2 regions of the Paenibacillus agaridevorans genome follow, and region 2 is predicted to be linked to the other one. Evidence: riboswitches for the same ligand, from Rfam matches in the RefSeq annotation. Region 2 holds a riboswitch; the other holds the start of a gene.
The links. Region 2 has a riboswitch for cyclic di-GMP ahead of KJW29_RS18160 (right-handed parallel beta-helix repeat-containing protein). Riboswitches for the same ligand answer to the same signal wherever they lie in the genome.

Region 1: it holds a riboswitch for cyclic di-GMP, as region 2 does, so the genes downstream of both, KJW29_RS28520 (transglutaminase-like domain-containing protein) here and KJW29_RS18160 (right-handed parallel beta-helix repeat-containing protein) in region 2, are expected to answer to the same signal.

What each region holds. Positions count from the first base shown of each region.
Region 1 covers NZ_CP075889.1:7,086,623-7,090,038, reverse strand. The annotation lists gene KJW29_RS28525 (BNR repeat-containing protein) at 1-820, opposite strand, end outside; gene KJW29_RS28520 (transglutaminase-like domain-containing protein) at 1,140-1,943, opposite strand; cyclic di-GMP riboswitch class I at 1,958-2,038, opposite strand; cyclic di-GMP riboswitch class I at 2,184-2,270, opposite strand; gene KJW29_RS28515 (stalk domain-containing protein) at 2,798-3,416, opposite strand, start outside.
Region 2 covers NZ_CP075889.1:4,388,851-4,392,266, reverse strand. The annotation lists gene pelG (exopolysaccharide Pel transporter PelG) at 1-375, shown strand, start outside; gene KJW29_RS18170 (polyphosphate polymerase domain-containing protein) at 377-1,087, shown strand; gene KJW29_RS18165 (DUF4956 domain-containing protein) at 1,109-1,777, shown strand; cyclic di-GMP riboswitch class I at 1,814-1,899, shown strand; gene KJW29_RS18160 (right-handed parallel beta-helix repeat-containing protein) at 2,026-3,416, shown strand, end outside.

The DNA of each region.
Region 1 (3,416 bases), 2.7 Mb from region 2:
ACTGAAGCGCGTTTCCTTGAATTGACCAGTCGCCGCGCAACTCGGTCCAGCCATTGCCTACAACGCTACTATTAGCCCGGTCGAAACCGTCCAGCCAGTTGGGCGCTACGGCGGGCTCGGTCGAAGATGTGAGGCGGATGTCTTGAACCTGCAATTTTCCTGACTCCGAATAGAAACCCGCGTATCCGCCTATGAGATGCTTGTTAAGAGGTGTCGCCACCGAGCGGGTAATGAATTCGTTCTGACCGTCAAGTATCGCGAGGTTCACCACACCGTAAGCAAACGACGAGACTCGAAATTTATAGTCCTTGCCCGTCACGACAGGGATTGCTCCCGTCGCAATCAGGCTCTCGTTGTTCACCGTGGAGCGCGTAACTCGGAGCAGCTGCCAGACTCCTGGACGTTGATTGGGGTACGTCACCATCCGCAGGGCATAGTAGTTCTGCGTACCGTCTCCGTTGTCGGCGATATTGAATGCAATACCGTTCCACCGGGATTCCGTGTTGCGCAACGTTGCCTCGATGGTGAACGTTCTCCCCAGTTCCTGACCGGTCTGGGCAATCACCATCTCGTTCGGACCATTATCCGACTGAAGCGCGTTTCCCTTAAGTGACCAATCGCCGCGCAATTCGGTCCAGCCATTGCCTACATCGTTACTATCCGCCCGGTTAAAAGGATCTGTCCAGTTCCATTCATCCACTGGAGCAGCGCTAGCGATTCGCACCATCCCTGCAGGGATGATCGAGGCAGTAAGAAACGTAAGAACGAACAATAAACGCAGAAGCTTAACTGGGAAATACGTTGTTTGGAAATTAACCATGACATTCACCTCGGATCTGATTTTTTCAATCTGTTACCCCTCATTTTGAGAATCACTCCCCCTTCTTCCCTCCTCTCATCCTTATGTTGACAATCCGCCAAATTCAGCAAAAAGGCCGTAAAGCCGCTTCCATAAGTGAAGCGCTTTCAATTGGCGGAGTCCAGCAATCCCCTTCATTATCAGGGAGGCTGCCTTTGGTTGCCTATGAGCAATACATCCAATCCGATTGATCTTTTCTCCAAGCGGGTAGCTGGCTAGGCGCACACTGCAAAAAAAGAGACCCGCTTCGCGAGTCTCCTTCTTCTTATGAACCTATATATTAGTACTGTTTGGTTTTCGTATACTTGGTTGCGTCCTTTGCAAATACGGTCGCTTTGTTGCTTTGCTTAATGCCTGCGTCCACTGTCGTATCCACGATGACCCACTTGCCGTTAAGATAAACCTCGTTCCATGCGTGGTAGACGTCTACATAATCGGAATCGCCCATGACCAGCTTGGTCGGAATATCAAGGCTTCTCAGCATTGCCGCGTATGTCGAAGCGTATCCGTAGCAGATCGCCTTCTTCGAAGCAAGCGTCTTGTCGATGCTCGGCAGGTAGTCGGAAGTGACGGTGTCCGCCAGAACCTTGTCATACGCGATATTTGCGATGATGTAGTTGTATACGGCTTTCGCTTTTTCTTCATCCGTCGTTTTGCCCTTGGCCAGCTCCTTCGCTTTCGCAATGGCTTGGCTGGTGCTTGTCCAGCTTACATTTTGAACGGAATTAAGGTACACGACCTTCTCATCCTTGAGGTTCAGCTTAACCGCTTGTTGCTTAACCGCTTTATACGAGGTGCCCGAGATGTTCTCCAGAAGCATGATCTTGTAATCGCCATTTCCCAGTTGCAGCGGGAGAGTCTCCGTTACGCGGCCTGTAGCCAGACTATACGTATAGTTTTCTTTGCCCTTCGCGATCATGACTTTCATCTTGACCTTCGGCTTTACGTCATAGGTTACCTTGACAATGCCTTGTGCCAATGCCGACGTGTCCAGCCAAGCGGCACCTGCATCATCGGCCGATACAGCTTGTACCGATGTAAACAGCACGAATACCGATACAACCATCATAATGAATTTACGCATAACAAAAAACTCCCTTCGGTGGCCAGGCTGCCATCTGTTTAGAAGGCCCTATAGCTTTGCGTCCCTGCCTTTCGACAGGTTTGCCATTATCGTGTGAAGCTTTAGAGGTAGTCTCGGAGCTGAAAACCGAACTTTTTGAACACTCCGCGAAACGTCCGCGGCGTATGATTGGCTGATGATGTTCAATAAAGACCTATTGCCGTGCGATAAAGTCCTATAAACAACAAAAAAGCCCAATCATTCGGTAGCTGGCTGTCATCAATCCATGGATTGGAAGACCCTATAGCTTTGCGTCCCTGGCTTTCGCCAAGTTTGCCGTTATCGTGTCTCGCTTTTATAGTTCCATGTTACCACAATTTTCTAGAGTTGCAACCCTTTTTTCTGACAAATGGACACTTGGTTCGATGCTGGCCTTCAACGCTCGTCAAACCGATTGAACAACATTGTCGCCTGAGAGAACACAAGCTTCTCGCAAAACTAGAAAATAGTAGTTTTAGCCCATATGAATAAGCACATTTTCCTAGTAAATAGGTAAAAAGTTTGATATTATTAGGAGAGTATGTAAGCGAGGTGATGGATATGTCCGGATATATAATGTTCACCGAATTAACGACACCGCTCAAGCTAATCGGTATTAGAATTTTTCGCGACGAGAACGGCCATTACTGGTACAAAGTCAGGAAGAACAGCCGCAAGCGGATCTTTTCTAAATTCTGATCAATCCCAGTTCTTATACATGCCCTGTCAGACGCAGAATCGATCGGCTCCGCAGCAGTACCGAACGGTTACATAGTCCAGACACAGCAAGAGAGGCTCCCGGGCTGCAAGCCCGGGAGCCTCTTCTCTTTTGTATCCTATAGCATGGATTCCGCAATCTTGCGGCCTGCCTCTAGCTCTTCTTCAAACTTGATTCGATATTCGGCAAGGATAGCTGTGCTGTGGCCGCCCGCCGTCAACGCCGCCGAGGTGTCGGCAATGATGGTCTCGAAGTTGGCCGTACAAGTTGCTACCGCCGCTTGAATATCCGCTTTTAGCTTCTGTTTGCCCGCTTCGCTTGTATCGGTATAGCTCAGCACGATTCCCGTCAACGTAGATTCGCAGCTCGAACGCAAAGCGTACAGCTTGGTTTCCGCACCCGAGGTAATCTGCGCATACGTCTGGTTCGCCGGCGCTCCTCCGCCAGGCGCCCCCCCTCCGCCGCCGTTGCCCGCTCCGGGAGCGCCGCCGCCCGTGCCGGAATTGCCTTCTCCGGGTTTCCCGCCATTGTTCGATTCCCCATGCTCCGCCTGGTACGCCTTCGACTGTCCGCTGACCGTTCTTGTCGCAGGATCCCAGTCAATCTTGGTCCCGAGCGACTCTGCCAGGAAGCGCAACGGCACGTAGATCGATCCATTGAGAATAAATAGGGACTGGCCCTCCGGCAGCGCCTTAGCTTTGCCGTTAAAGATCAGCGTCGCTTCCTTGACCTTCATG
Region 2 (3,416 bases):
ACGATTATACAAACGCCAGAGGCCGGGATGCAGCGCTTTATTGAAGATTTGGAGAAACCGAAACCTTTCTATCTGGATGATGTTCAACAGTCAGGGAACCAGCTGCGATTTTCTTGGGGGGTATCTTTTGATTTGCAGGATGACAAGCTGACTTATGATTTTATGCTTGCAACGGATAGAACGTTTCAAAATGTGTTGCAGCATGTCCCGGATTTAACGGCTAATTCTTTGGAGCTCGAAAAACTGCCTGCCGGGAGATATTTTTGGAAGGTAACAGTTACAGACAGCAAAGGAAACACGCAATCCGCTTTTGATTATGTGCTTGACAGCGATGGAGAGTACTACTTTGGCACAAAAGAGTTTGAGGTGGAATGACATGCAGTTTCGCGGTCGTAAGCTTAGGACGGAGAAAAAATATTATTTGCATCTGCACGATTACCTGGCTCTGCAGAGGAAGTTGGCGGCGATTCTTGTCCTGGATGCCCATTCGGTCGATTTTGACGGTTACAATATACGCAGCCTGTATTTCGATGATCCGCGCCGTTCGGCTCTGGAAGAGAAAAATGACGGAGTTTTCAAAAGGGATAAATACCGCATCAGAATTTACAATGGCGGCGATAAAACGATTAATTTGGAGCGCAAAAGCAAGTTTGGAGAATTTGTGTGCAAAGAATCGGCTCCTATTACAAGAGAGGAGTATGAGTCTATTCTCGAGGGAGAGTTCGCTTTTCTGATTGAGCGGAAAGAGAGCTTGCTGCGTGAGTTTTATGTTGCGCTGAATACGTATGGTTTTCGTCCGACAGTCATTGTGGACTATTGGCGCGAGGCTTATGTTCATGAATTGGGCAATGTTCGCATTACATTCGACAAGAAGATGTCCGCAGGAATCAACACAGTGGATTTGTTTCACCCTCAATTAGTTATTGAGGAGGTTATTCCGCCAGAACTCACCATTATGGAAGTCAAATTTGACTCGTTTCTGCCGGAGCATATTCGCCAAATTTTACAGCCTGAGAACAATGTGCGTTCTTCCATATCCAAGTACGTGCTTTGTCGGGAGAAATCAATACAACATTTCAAAGAATAGTGCACATCTGGAGGAGAGTCAATGGGGTTTCAGGATGTTATCAAACAAAGCGTATTAAAGCTTGAGGCGTTTAGAACCATATCTTATTTGGATATGGTGCTTGGGCTGGCTTTCTCATTTTTAATTGGCATGTTTATTTATTGGATTTATCGCAAATCATTCCGCGGCGTTGTGTACAGCTATAACTACAATGTTTCGTTCGTGCTGATGACGATGATTACTACGCTAGTTATTATGACAATCAGCACCAATATCGTATTGTCGCTGGGCATGGTCGGCGCGCTCAGTATTGTTCGTTTCAGAACGGCGGTTAAAGACCCGCTCGATATTGTGTTTATGTTCTGGGCGCTTTCTGCGGGTATTGCCTGCGGCGCCAAAGTGTATCCGCTGGCGGTTGGCGGTTCCCTAATTATTGGTCTGGTGTTGCTCTACATGTCGAAACGTAAGGTCAGAGAGCAAGTCTTCCTGCTGATCATTCGCCATACGGAAGACGCCGCCAATGAACTGAGGGGAGAACTGGCCAAGCTGAAAACAAAGCTGAAATCAAAGACGGTTCGCAAAGGATTTACGGAGTTGACAGTGGAAATTTCGCTCCGCGACGACAATACATCGTTTGTTCAAAAAATTAGCGAGATCACCGGGGTCAATGATGTTTCGTTAGTCAATTACACCGGAGATTACGCGCAATAAGTATTGCTTGCATTGCCATTTGATTTGTGAATAATAGAAGATAAAAGGCAAACCTGCCGAAAGGCAGCGACGCAAAACTACAGGACCTTAGGGCCAAGTGCCGATGGTAGCCAGTTGCCGAGCGAAAAGAGGATATAAAAGCAAAAGTTAATTTTGTTTTTATTACTTTTTTTTAAACACAGTTCGGTGTCTATCCGGCTGTGTTTTTGTTTTTTTCGCAGACTCCAAGACAAGGAAGTGATTTGGCCATGAACCTACAAAGCGGACATGAAAAAATGCTGCTGCGCGTGAAGGTTGTTTTTGCAACATTAATGATAGCCATGATTACCTTGTCCAATGTCTCGCCAATCGCCTATTCAAACGATCATTATCCGGGGAAAGTTTATTATGTAAGCGCGAATGGCGCTGATACCAACCCGGGAACGATTGAAGCGCCTTGGCGTACGATTCAGAAGGCAGCCGATACGCTGATGGCGGGAGAAACCGTATTGGTAAGAGGCGGCGTATATGAAGAGTTTGTTACAATCAGAAACTCGGGTTCGGCTGCAGCCGGTTACATTACCTTTCAGGCTTATCCGGGAGAACAGGCTGTGATTGAAGGGAAAAACCTGTCGATTGCAAGCGGCAAAAGCTCCCTAATGGGGATCAGGTCAGCCAGTTATATTGTGGTGCAAGGTTTCGAGATTCGCGGACTGGCGACTGCAAGCTCTTCCGAGTATCCGGCCGGCGTGAAAATTCAGGGCGGCGGCTCGAATATTCATATTTTGAATAATAATATCCATCATATTGAGAACCGGGCGACGAGAGGGAATGCACATGGATTGCTTGTATATGGCGATTCGGCAAATCCAATTTCAGATATTAAAATAAGCGGCAATGAAGTGCATCATCTTATTAACGGCTCGAGCGAATCCTTAACTCTGGTCGGCAATGTGAAGGACTTCAGCGTCGATCATAATATTATTCACGATAATAACAATATTGGCATTGATATCGCCGGCTTCTATAATACATGCTCCAGTCCTTGTCAAGATCAGGCCCGCAATGGCGTTGTGGCGTATAATCTCGTTTATAATATCGATACCTATACCAATCCTGCCTACGGCTCGGGCAGCCGGAGCGCGGCCGGTATTTATGTCGATGGCGGTACTAATGTTGTTATCGAGAACAATGAGGTGTTCAACAGCAATTTTGGCGTGGAATTGGCAAGTGAACAGTTGGGCCGGGCAACAAGCAACATTGTATTAAGGAACAATTATTTGCATCACAATCAAGGCGCAGGACTAATAATGGGCGGCTCGGGCACAGACAATGGCGGAGCAGCCAATAATCTGATTGTTAACAACACGCTTTATATGAACGATGCGTTGCATCAAGGTTATGGCGAAATAACGCTTCAGCACCATAATAACCAGAATATATTTGCGAATAATATTCTCTACACATTTCCGAAAATGCCGTTTATCCGAAAATCCGGGACTACTGGCGGCGGCAATGTCATCGACCACAATTTGTATTACCGCACGGACGGGGTAGATTCTACAAGCTGGCGTTATGACGGAGTATCGCATAAATCCTGGAACGCCTTCAAACAAACAACGGGATTTGATCAAAACTCGATTTTTGCCGATCCGCTGTT